Linked DNA regions of Gottschalkia purinilytica. The protein of the gene in region 2 interacts with the protein of the main gene of each other region in a pairwise test. Links are inferred from orthologs where the notes say so. Each region holds a gene or a part of one and is shown on either strand. Other genes may lie near its edges.

Region 1 (6,562 bases), on a different replicon or contig from region 2:
CAACACTATTAAAAAAACTAGACTGGAATTTACTATTATTCTTTTCAGGACTTTTTGTTGTTATAGGTGGACTTCAAGTTTCAGGAGTAACAACTGCAATATTAAGTAAGACATCGAGTTTCTTAGAAGATGGATTCTTAAACTTTTTTTCTTTTGGTATTTTGAGTATTTTAGGCTCTAATCTTTTTGCTAATGTTCCGTATGTTCTAGTAGTAGCAGAAAGTATTCAGAAACTAGCTGATCCTACATTAATGTGGTTTACATTGGCTTTTACAAGTACAATAGCAGGTAACTTGACAATTTTAGGTGCCATAGCCAATGTTATTGTAGTAGAACGAGCAAGGGGAATTTGTAATATTAGCTTTTGGGATTTTTTTAAGTTTGGACTTCCATGTACTTTAATTAACTTTATAATTGGAATGTTATTTTTATGGGGATATCATTTGATAGGTTGGATTTAACATTTTTAAAGACTTATTTTTTGAGATTTTTGATATTAACAGTATTAATATGATAGAATAAATCTTCTAACTAATACTAATAATAAATAGAAAATAGAGAGGTAACTAACATAATGATGATTGATTTTGGAACTATAGGAATTAGTAATAAATTGAAAAGTATATTAAATCAAAATGGAATAACGAAACCAACTTCTATCCAAGTTAAGGCTATTCCAGAGATAATAAAAGGAAAAGATGTCATAGCACAAGCTCATACAGGAACGGGAAAAACTCTGGGATTTATGCTACCTATGATGGAAAGTATTAATGCAAGCCAACCTTTTATACAAGGATTAATTATCACTCCTACAAGAGAACTAGCGATTCAGATTACAGATGAAGCTAAAAAACTTGCGCCATATAAAGACGTTAATATATTAGCTGCATATGGCGGACAGGATGTAGAGAAGCAGATAAAAAAATTAAAGAAGGGTATTCATATAGTGATTGGTACTCCAGGTCGTTTATTGGACCACATTAGAAGAAAAAGTATTAATTTTAGTAAACTTAAAATGCTTGTACTGGATGAAGCTGATCAGATGCTTCATATGGGCTTTTTAAAAGAGGTAGAAGAAATAATAAATAAGACACCAAAAGGAAGACAAACAATGCTTTTCTCTGCTACAATGAATAATCAGGTACGCTCACTTGCTAGTAGATATATGAAAGAACCAAGTGAAATACAAGTTAAGGGAAGTAATGTAACTTTAGATGAAATAAAGCAGTTGGTTGTTGAAACAACAGATAGAGGAAAACAAGATGCACTTTGTAGTATTATTGATGAATACAATCCTTTTATGGCAATAATATTTTGTCGTACTAAACGTCGTGTAAGTGCACTTAATCAAGCTTTAAATAGACGTGGATATGATTCAGATGAAATACATGGTGATCTTAGTCAGGCAAAACGTGAGAAAGTAATGAAAGCATTTAGAAAAGCAGAGATACAACTTCTTGTAGCAACAGATGTTGCTGCTCGTGGATTAGATATAGAAGGAATAACACATGTATTTAATTATGATATAGCACAAGATCCAGAAAGCTATATCCATCGTATAGGACGTACAGGACGTGCAGGTCAAACTGGTGTTGCTGTTACTTTTGTAGCTCCTAAAGATAGACAAGAATTAGATATGATTGAAAGAAAAATAAAAATGACTCTAGAAAGAAGAAAGATAGTCAAAGAAAAAGATCATGAAAAGGATAAAGCAATAAATAAGTTTAATGAAAAAGAAGATAAGGCGCATAGTAAATATAGACGTTCTAATAATGATAGAGGTAATAAGTCTAGAAGTGGGAAAGGCAACAATACTAGAAAATCATCAAGAAGTAATAAGACTGATGAGAGAAGTAAAGACTATAAAGGAAGAAATTTAGGAGATAAAAAGCAAAATTTTACAGGTGGAAGATCAAGTAAAAGAACTCAAAATTCAAAGAAAAATAGATATTCAAAAGATAGAAAGTTTTAACTTTAAAATAAAACCACGACTATATTAAGTTAAGTACATAATATAGTCGTGGTTTTCCCTTTTGTGTTAGAATAGATTAATATGGACTATAAATTATAGTTGTTTTGAAAGGATTGTTAATATGAATAAGAAATTGGTGTTAGCTGAAAAGCCTTCTGTTGGAAGGGATATAGCTAGAGTATTGAATTGTAATAAGAAAGGTAATGGATACTTAGAAGGTCAAAAATATATAGTTACTTGGGCTTTAGGTCACTTGGTTACACTTGCTGATCCTGAAGATTATAATAAAAAATATAAGTCATGGAAAATTGAAGATTTACCAATGTTACCTTCTAGTTTAAAACTTAATATAATTAAGCAAAGTCGTAAGCAATTCTATAACGTTAAGGAACAAATGAATAGAAAAGATGTAAATGAAATTATAATAGCTACAGATGCTGGTAGAGAAGGTGAACTTGTAGCTAGATGGATAATAGAGATGTCTCATGTTAAAAAGCCAATTAAACGTCTTTGGATTTCTTCTGTTACGGATAAAGCAATTAAAGATGGATTTAATAAATTAAAAGATGGTAGAGCATATGAAAATCTTTATGCATCGGCTGTTGCTAGAGCAGAAGCTGATTGGATTGTAGGTATAAATGCCACACGTGCTTTAACTTGCAAGTATAATGCTCAACTTTCTTGTGGAAGAGTTCAAACCCCTACACTTGCTATGATTGCAAAGAGAGAAGAAGAAATTGAAAATTTCAAACCAAAAGATTTTTATGGTATTACGGCTTCAGCTAAAAATTTAAAGCTTATATGGCAAGACAAACATACTAAAGATATAAAAACTTTTGATAAGGGAAAGTGTGATAAAATACTGAAGTCTATAAAAGGAAAAGATGCGAAGATTGTAGCTATAGATAAAAATCATAAAAAAACATTCTCGCCACAACTATATGATTTAACAGAGTTACAAAGAGAAGCAAATAAAATATTCGGTTATTCTGCAAAGGAAACACTTTCTATTATGCAAAAACTTTACGAGCGTCACAAGGTATTAACTTATCCAAGAACTGACTCAAGATACATATCTGAGGATATAGTGGATACATTAAAGGATAGGGTTAAAGCTTGTAAAACTGGACCATATAATGCACTAGCTTCAAAAGTATTAAAAAGTAACATAAGAACAAGTAAGTCGTTTGTAGATAATAGCAAGGTTTCTGACCATCATGCTATTATACCTACTGAACAACCTGTATTTTTAAGTGAGTTAAATGATAAAGAGCGAAAAATATATGACATGGTAGTTAGAAGATTTTTAGCAGTTTTATATCCGCCTTTTGAATACGAGCAAACAACTATAAAAGCTCAAGTAGGAGATGAAATTTTTACAGCCAACGGAAAAGTAGTTATATCTCAAGGTTGGAAAGAAGTTTATGCAAATATATCCGAAGAAGATAGCGACTATGATGATGCTTTAGACCAAACGATTTCTAAATTAAATAAAGGAGATGTTTTAAATATATCTTCTGTTACACAAACTAAAGGACAGACAAAGCCGCCTGCACCTTTTAACGAAGGAAGCTTACTTTCAGCTATGGAAAGTCCAGTTAAATATATGTCTAATGAAAGTAAAGATCTAATTAAAACCATTGGCGAAACAGGAGGAATTGGAACAGTAGCTACAAGAGCAGATATTATTGAAAAGTTATTCAACAGTTTTCTTATTGAGAAAAAAGGAAAAGATATCTTTATAACTTCTAAAGGAAGACAACTTCTTGATTTGGTTCCTGAAGAATTAAGATCGCCTGCATTGACTGCAGAATGGGAACAGAAGTTAGGATATATAGCTAAAGGAAGTCTTAATAAGGATAGCTTTATTAGCGATATGAGAAGATATGCAAAATCAGTTGTTAATGAGATAAAAAATAGTGAAGATAAATTTAAACATGATAACTTAACAAGAAACAAATGCCCAGAATGCGGTAAATATATGCTCGAGGTAAATGGAAAAAAGGGAAAGATGCTTGTTTGCCAAGATAGAGAATGTGGACATAGACAAGGTGTTGCCAAGATAACCAATGCTAGATGTCCTAACTGTCATAAAAAATTAGAACTACGTGGTGAAGGAGAAGGACAGATTTTCACATGTAGATGTGGATATAGAGAAAAGCTTTCTGCTTTTAACGAAAGAAAGAATAAAGAAAGTAATAAGGTGTCAAAGAAAGATGTGTCAAAATATCTTAAAAAACAGAAGGAAGCGAGTAATGAATCAATTAACTCCGCTCTTGCAGATGCATTGGCTAAGCTTAAACTCTAAAAATTTTAAAGAGTAGAGTTGTTAGCGCAATAGGTTATTAATAATATTTATACTAATAACTATAAAGGCTATTCATACTCCAGACTGTGAGATGAATAGCCCATTTTTTATATAATATTGTCTTATAAATTTTGATCTAATCGTTTTCTACTGCCAGTAAAGCAATTTGCACCTATTACTCCAGCAATAATCATCAATGAACCAATTATATGATAACTATATATACGTTCTTTTAAAAAGACAGCTCCAGCAAAGATAGAAACAACAGTTGTTAAATTAACAAATACATTCATTTTAGAAGCTTCTATTTTAGAAAGAATATAGTTAGTTAAAGCTGATGTAACTAAACATGCAAGAATTCCAAGATATAGCATTGATAATACGAAGCTTAAATTACTAAAAGGAGTAAGGAATTGACTTAAAGTATTATCTGATACATGTTTGCCTATTGCAGCAATATTGAAAATGATAAATCCTCCAGTTATCATGTAATATGTTAGTTCTACAGCATTAAAATCTTTAGAAAGCTTTCTTGCAAGTATACTGTATCCTGAAAAAGAAAGACAAGATAATAGTAAAAATATAATTCCCTTATAGCTATTAAAACTTATACTCTCACCTTTCATCATAAACATATATAGAACACCGAAGAAAGATAAAAATATAGACACCTTTTGAACTAAATTTGTCTTCTCATTTAAAATTAGAGAAGATAAAACCATTGTGAATATAGGTGTAGTTGCTTGTATAATACCTGCTTCTGATGATGAAGAAAAACTAAGTCCAAAAGTTTGAAGACTAAGAAAAAGAGTTGGATAGAATATAAGTAAAGGTAAGACTTTAATAACATATTTTTTCTCGAATCTCACTTTTATCCATCCTAAAGCAACAGGGATAGTTAAAGCTATAAATGAAACTGCAAATCTAAGGGCTAAAACATCTAAAGGGCTAGAATATTTTAATGCAATTTTAGTAAACAAAAATGAAAAACCAATTATTACAGCATATAGAACTGCTAACATATATACAATAAAAATATTATTATTTTTTTTCATAAGTAAGCCTCCTTAAGCCATACTATTCGTAGAAATTGAAAATTAAATAATTTTGGCCGAATGATATAATTATAGTATGGCAATATTGAAAGGAAGAATACGCATTAATACAAACTGTACTGGTACACTTATATTGGGGGTTATTGAAGTATGAAGTATGAAGATATTACAAACTATATTAAACAAAAAATTGAAAAAGGAGAAATAAAATCAGGGGATAAACTGCCAACAATTAGAAAAATGGCAGAAATACATAAATGTAGTAAGAGTACTGTAGTAAGAGCATATGATGAATTAGAAAAAGAACATGTAATTTATTCTGTTCCTCAAAGTGGATACTATGCAATTGAAAAGAAAAAAATGCATAATAAAGCAAAAAATGAATATATTAATTTTTCATCTATATCTCCAGATCCAGATATATTTCCATATTTAGAATTTCAACATTGTATGGATAAAGCAATGGATGTTTATAAGCAAGATATATTCACTTACAATACTGATAATGGGCTTAGTTACTTGATTGATGTTCTTGAAAAACATCTTATGAATTATCAGGTGTTTACAAAACCTGATAATATTTATGTTACTTCGGGAATCCAACAAGCATTATCCATTCTAGCGGAAATGCCATTTCCGAATAATAAAAAATACGTTCTTGTAGAACAGCCTACATATAATATTTTTTTAAAGCTTCTTGAGTTAAAGAAGATACCTGTTATTGGAATAGAAAGAGGAGTAAAAGGGATAGATTTAAATGAGCTGGAAATGATATTTAAAAGAGATAATGTTAAGTTTTTTTATACTATGCCTAGATTTCAAAATCCATTGGGAACATCTTATACGGCTAAAGAAAAAGAAGCAATTGCTGATTTAGCTCGAAAATATGATGTTTATATTGTAGAAGATGATTATCTTGCAGACTTAGAAAATGATAGTAAGGCTGATCCTATTTATACATACGATCGCTCTTCTCATGTTATATACTTAAAAAGTTTTTCTAAAATACTATTTCCAGGTTTAAGATTGGGTGTTGCTGTTATACCTGACTCTATGAAAGATAAGTTTTATTTATATAAGAAGCTTACAGACTTGGATGCTTGTATGATATCTCAAGCTGCACTTTCAATTTATATTAATAGTGGTATGTTTGAAAGATATAGAAACAAGATATCAGAAATTTATTTAGAAAGAATTAATTGCTTAAATAATGCTTTAAACTATTAT
Region 2 (6,696 bases):
TTCAAGAGTATCCGTACCATATTCAAGTTCATATTCATATTTTATAGTATCTGATGGAAGTTTTCCTAACTTTCTAACTGGTACAAATCCTGCATTAAGTTCATAAGCTAAAGGTGCACCTATTATAAATCCTCTTGCTTCAGCTCCTACTATAATATCTATTTTTTCATTTTTAAATTTATTAGCCATTTGTTTTATACATTCTTTAAAGGCTTCTTTATCCTTTAAAAGAGTTGTTATGTCTTTAAAGTCTATACCTTCCTTCGGAAAGTTTTGTACACTTCTAATCTTATTTCTTAAATCCATAGTATTCCTCCTAGGCGTTATAATATTGACTAAAGTACTTTTCAACATCGTAAATCTTATTTAACATTTCATTTACACTTTTATATTTAGGAAGAGCCTGTATATCTATTTTATTTTTCGGTTTTTCTAACATCATAACGTATAGATATCCTCCATCTATTTTATAATCAATAAGAATTGCTTGTTTTAAAATTTCCAATGAATTTTGCAACTTTCTTATATTTAGGTTATATTCATTTCTAGCATTAATATTCATTATATATTTATCAATATCTATTTTAAGCTTTTCTCCTTTACCAACAAAGGACTTGTATATAGTTCTTATTTCAGATATATCTGGAACCAAACTTTTAACAATTTTTCTATTGAATTTTAAATCTTCTTCAGTTAATAGTATCTTAAGCTTTTCATTACTCTTAACCACTATTTCATGAAGATAATCCTTATCAAAACATAAATCATATAAAATTATATTTTCATATTTTCTAAAATCTATATCTTCTACATTTGGATTAAGTAGTATAGAATTGTTATTCTCATTATCTAAATTTAAATAACTAATAAATGTCTTTTTTATTAAATCTCTGCCTTCAAATCTTATATCATTTATTATTTCTATAAAATTAATATAGTTGTTCACTATAATTAGCGTATTATTTTCATTTTTTATATATTTTATCACTTTTTCTCTTCTTAGTTCCTTGTCTAATATTTCAATTTTATCAACTTTTATCTGGTTATCAAAGTGTACATTTGAAGGATTTTCACATTCTAATTTATTATAGAATTCTTCATTTAAATCTTCTATATCATATGGAATTATAATATCTTTTATATTAAGTTGAACACTTAGTTTATTTTGAAAATCATTAATATCTAAATTGACAACTAGATCAATTACATCATTGATAGATATATTTTCTATATAATATCCCATATTAAATCCTATACATTCGCTTATCAATCCGTCTTTTTCTACAGTCATTTTTAAATGATTACTATCTTTTCCTACAGTTCTTATATACTTTATATTTACTCCTTTATATAAAAATATAGGAGTAGAGTTCTCTATCCCAAAGGGTTCTAAAAGCTTTAATTCATTTACAGTTTTAATGGATATTTCTTTTTTTTCTAGTTCTCCATCTACTATTATCTCAGGAATCATGTCAATATCACTAAGTAAATCATTTGCTATACTATTTATTCTCTTTCTAAATTCCTTAATATTTTCTTCTTCTATTGATAGTCCTGCTGCTTGACTGTGCCCTCCAAACTTTAAAAGAAGATCTTCACATCCTGATAATCCTTCATAAATATTAAATGTAGGAATACTCCTAGCTGAACCTCTACCTTCTCCACCTTCAATAGAAATCAAAACTGAAGGTTTCCCATATTTTTCAGTTATTCTAGAAGATACTATTCCGATTACTCCCATATGCCAGTTTTCAGATGCAAGAACTATTATCTTATCTTTTTCTAAGTTTATTTCTCTTTTAATCAGCTCTTCGGCTTCATCAAGTATATTTTTTTCTATAATCTGCCTTTTTGTATTTTCTTCGTCTAATTTTTTAGAAATATTCAAAGCTTCATTATAATCTTTGGATATAAAAAGTTCTACGCCATATTTAGCAAATCCTATTCTTCCTGTTGCGTTTATTCTTGGACCTATTACAAATCCAATATGTCCACTAGATATTTTCTTATTTTTAAGACCTGTAGTTTCTATCAATGCTCTTATGCCTAAATTATTAGTTTCATGTATAATATCTAGACCACTTTTTACTATTATTCTATTTTCTCCTGTTAAAGAAACAACATCTGCTACAGTTCCTATAGCAGCTATAGGAAGTATTTCGTTATAATTTATATCTTTTGCTAACTTAATTGATAACGCTTGTACAAGTTTTAATGCTACTCCTACTCCGGCTAATTTATTAAATGGATAAGAACTATCTTTTCTGTTAGGATTTATCACTGCTATCGCATTTGGTATGTTTTCTTGACATGTATGATGATCTGTTATTATTATATCTATTCCTAAACTATTACAATAATCTACTACATCAAATGAAGTTATCCCACAGTCTACAGTAATTATAAGATTTCCTCCATTTTCCTTTATGTGATCTATGGCTTCCTTATTAAGTCCATACCCTTCCGACATTCTATATGGTATATAATAATCTATTTCGTATTCTATATCAGAAAAAAATATTTTTAGTATAGATGTACTAGTAATACCATCTACATCATAATCTCCATATATCCAAATATTTTCATTATTTTCTAAAGCCTCTATAATTCTTTCACTAGCTTTATCCATATCATTTAATAAAAAAGGATCATGAAAATCCTTTATATCCGGCTCTAAAAATATTTTGCATTTTTCAATATCCTTAAGTCCTCTATTTAGAAGAACTCTAGAAGCTAGCTTTGAAATATTAAGTTCTTTATGTATCCTATCTATTTCTTCTTCTTCACATCTTAATACTTTTACTATTTTATTTAGTTCTATCATTGAACTTTCTCCCTTAATGAAAATATAATTACATTATATCTTATAGTAATTTTCTATTCAATAAATATCATGTACCTCATTGAATAATCTCTGAAATATATTGTTCTATTATTTGTTCTTTTTTCTTTCTAATAATATTGATAATAAAAGTCCAAAACCTAAAACTACTCCTCCTAAATATCCCACTATTCCAAAAGCAGATATACCATATATTTTAGGGTTTATATCAGAATGAATAACTATTGAAGACCCTACTATTATAGCTGCTGTCAAAATACTTAAAGATGTTCTTGTAGTCATGTTGTTTACTTCTTCTTCTAGTTGTTTAAGTCCCTCTTGTTTCATGGTTATCTTTATCTGATTTTTTTCTATTTTACTTAGTATAGTATTTATCTGTCTAGGTAAATCTTTAAGTCCCTCATATATTTCAAATGATATTTTTGATGCTTTCATAAGACCTTTATTTAATTTTAATTTTTTCTTACTTATCTCCCTTATTGTTTCCTCAGATATTTCAGAAAAACTAAAATTAGGATCAAGCTTTCTAGATGTACCTTCTATTGTTATTAGAGATTTTATTAAAAGTGTAAGCTGAGACGGTATCTTAAGTTTATGTTTATAAGATATTAACAATATCTCATTGAGAGCTTCTCCAAAATTTATTCTATTGATAGGCAAGTCAAAATAGTATGTTATGATATAATATATATCCTTTCTTAAATCTAATTCATCAGTTTCTGTAGTAATAGCATCCACCTTAAAAAGAGTATCTACTATTTTATTTACGTCTTTTTCTTGGCTAGATTTAAGAAGAGATATAATGAAGCTAAGCATACCGTCATCCATATATCCTACTATTCCAAAATCTATAAAGCCTATTTTTTCTTTATCAACTATCAATATATTCCCTGGATGAGGATCTCCATGAAATAAACCATGTATAAAAACTTGCTCCATAAAGAGACTTGCTCCTATTTTTCCTATTTTACTTTTATCCCAATTTCTTCTTTCTATCTCCTCTATATCACTTATTTTTATTCCTTTAATTTCTTCCATAACAACTACTCTTTTAGTAGTATAATCCCAATATATTTTAGGAATCACGGCATTTTTATTATCTTTAAAATTTTCTCCAAATTTGTGTGCATTTTGAGCCTCATATGTGTAATCTAGCTCTTTGTGTATTGAATATGAAAGCTCTCTTATTATATCCACAGCTCTTATCATTCCTGTTTTATTAAATCTTTCATCTACGATATGTGCCATACTATGTAAAACTTCCATATCTTTTTTTATTATTTTAGCTATATTTGGTCTTTGAATCTTGATTACAACATTTTCTTTATTTTTTAAAGTTCCTCTATATACTTGACCTATAGATGCTGCGGCAATAGGTTTTTGATCAAAAATTTCAAAAACTTCATCTATTGTTTTTCCGGTTTCATCATAAAAAATTTCTTTTGCAGTTTCAAAGCTAAATTCTTTTACCTTATCTTGTAGATACATAAGCTCTTCAACTATATCTTCTGGCAATAAGTCATATCTTGTACTTAATATTTGTCCTAATTTCACAAATGTAGGTCCTAATTCTTCTAAAGCCATCCTTATTCTTTGACCTCTTGTATACTTTTTACTTACTCTTAATATCTTTGTAAAAAATAAACTTCTAATAGGACTATCTATATTTATCTGCTCTACTAACATCGTAAAACCATATTTTGATAACACATATAATATTTCTCTATATCTTTTTATATTTCTATGCTTTCTCCCGAATATTTCCATAAGATATTACACCTCTCAATATTAACTCTTTAGTATATAGTATTATTACCATAACTTTAGTATATTTTACTTCTTTAATCTACTTATATACTTATATTATCATCATAAATATATATAGGTATAAAAAATATATTTAAAAATTAAAAAAACTTTTAAAATAGTTTTAAGAAGCTTTTTGTGATATAAAGAATCTATTTCTCCATTATAACAATTTTTAATACTCTAAATAACGCTAAATCACATGTGTCAAAACATAGTTTTTTAAATTATGGACGAAAAACTCACACCATTTGTATTTAAATATGTTATTATACATCAAGAAATAATATATTAGCATGACAATTCAGCAATTGATAATAATCAGTATTAAACTAGATATTTCTGATTTTTTCACAATCTACTGGAACCCAATGTTCTTTATCTTGTTTAGTTTTCTCTTTCTTTGTTTTATGTACAGATCTTCTATAATTATCATAAGAACCACTTGTATTATAGCATTATAATTATCTGACATATCCTAACCTTCTTCCTAACAAAATTTCAATATCTTTAGGTACTTTATTAATACTTATTTCTTAGCAAGTAGTGAATTTGATACTTGTTAATATTGAAAATTCTTAGAATTGATAGAATGGGTAATAATTCTATAGTTTTTCCTTTTATTCTATAAATATAGTAGTTTGAAAATATTCATTGGAGTAATAAAATATAAAGGCAACTGGAATTAAAATTCATGAAAGAATAGTTGATGATATTTAAGGTAAGTTAAACATTTGTATTTCTGTATAATATTTTTCTAAGTTACTTATAATATTAATGTTTATTATATTTACATTCTATTGGAAATCAATATTCATTTATTCATTTTCTTTTTTAGGTTAATATTTCATGTTTTATATATGCTACTTGTATAATAAGAATTACTTAAACTATAGTTTAAGTAATTCTTATTATTATCTGACATATTCTATTTTTCTTCTTTAAAAGTTTCAATGAGAATTATTCAATATAATTTCACTTGTTATTTTTTTAAGCTTAGATTAAATATATATTCTTGAAATTTTCTTATTAACATTCATCATCGCATTCTCCTGCAATTAGTGAAATCCCTCCTTGAACAACATCAAAAAATGGTGTTTCTGTTTCTGGAGGATTTATAGCTTCTATTGTTATTCTATATGTGCAACATTTTGAACAACATTCAATATGATCACAAACTACAAAAGCAACTGGAATTGAAGATCCTGGAGCAATAACTGATAATATAGGTAGATTAATTGATTGCACTTCTGTTTCACTACCATTATCACAACGTCTAAATACTCTAAATGTTATTACTGTGCCAGGTGGAATCTCTGAAGCAGAAGCTATAATTATAGCCGAAATCTCTAACTGTACACATGTCTTTTTAAAGCAATCCAAGTCTGTTACTGATATAGTTCCTATAGTTGTTGGAACTGGAATAACAGGTAAATCTCCATCAATAGGAATAGCATTTATGCCAGTTGTTCCTATAAGACTATTACATCTAAATTTATTTTTTTCAGGTTCACAGTCTACATCGCATTCTCCTGCTATTAATGAGATTCCTCCTTGGCCAACTTCAAAAGCTGATGAAGCTCCTACATCCCCTTTAGCTTCTAGTGTTACTCTATATGTGCAACAATTTGAACAACATTCAATAAAATCACAAACTAAAAGATCAACTGGAAATGAAGATCCCGGAAGAAGAATTGTTACTAAGTTAAATGCTCTTACTTCTGTTTCACTACCATTATCACAGCGTCTAAATACCCTTAATGTTGCTAGTATTGAAATCCCAGTAGTCAACAAAGCTGTAATTATAAATGAAATTTTTAACTGTACACATGATTTTTTAAAGCAACTTAATTCTGTAACTCTTATAGTTCCTATAGTTATTGGAGTAGGTATAGTAGCTTCGAATATGCTAGGAGCATTTATACTACTTGCTCCTATAAGACTGTTACATCTGAATTTAATTTTTTCAGGCTTACAATCTACTTCTTCGAAATATTGATGTTTATGATTATTACATTCATTATCACACTCCCTTGCTATTAGTGAGA

What was found.
Region 1: the proteins of recJ (region 2) and CLPU_RS09580 interact in binary tests that used the Escherichia coli proteins (3 or more experiments, as listed by UniProt). The link is inferred for Gottschalkia purinilytica from one-to-one orthologs.

Annotation. Positions count from the first base shown.
Region 1 is NZ_LGSS01000008.1:104,251-110,812, reverse strand. The notes cover bases 1,760-4,686. They hold CLPU_RS09580 (DNA topoisomerase III), read left to right. Parts: upstream 1,760-2,093; coding sequence 2,094-4,280; downstream 4,281-4,686. Other genes in these bases: CLPU_RS09575 (DMT family transporter), read right to left, coding at 4,403-4,686; CLPU_RS09585 (DEAD/DEAH box helicase), read left to right, coding at 1,760-1,972. In the rest of the region: CLPU_RS09590 (ArsB/NhaD family transporter), read left to right, coding at 1-461; more of CLPU_RS09585, read left to right, coding at 575-1,759; more of CLPU_RS09575, read right to left, coding at 4,687-5,335; CLPU_RS09570 (aminotransferase-like domain-containing protein), read left to right, coding at 5,486-6,562.
Region 2 is NZ_LGSS01000005.1:1,703-8,398, reverse strand. What follows is about bases 71-3,131. They hold recJ (single-stranded-DNA-specific exonuclease RecJ), read right to left. Parts: upstream 2,825-3,131; coding sequence 317-2,824; downstream 71-316. Other genes in these bases: CLPU_RS06235 (ABC1 kinase family protein), read right to left, coding at 2,933-3,131; CLPU_RS06245 (adenine phosphoribosyltransferase), read right to left, coding at 71-306. In the rest of the region: more of CLPU_RS06245, read right to left, coding at 1-70; more of CLPU_RS06235, read right to left, coding at 3,132-4,609; CLPU_RS06230 (DUF4489 domain-containing protein), read right to left, coding at 5,678-6,696. UniProt on the Escherichia coli protein: Single-stranded-DNA-specific exonuclease.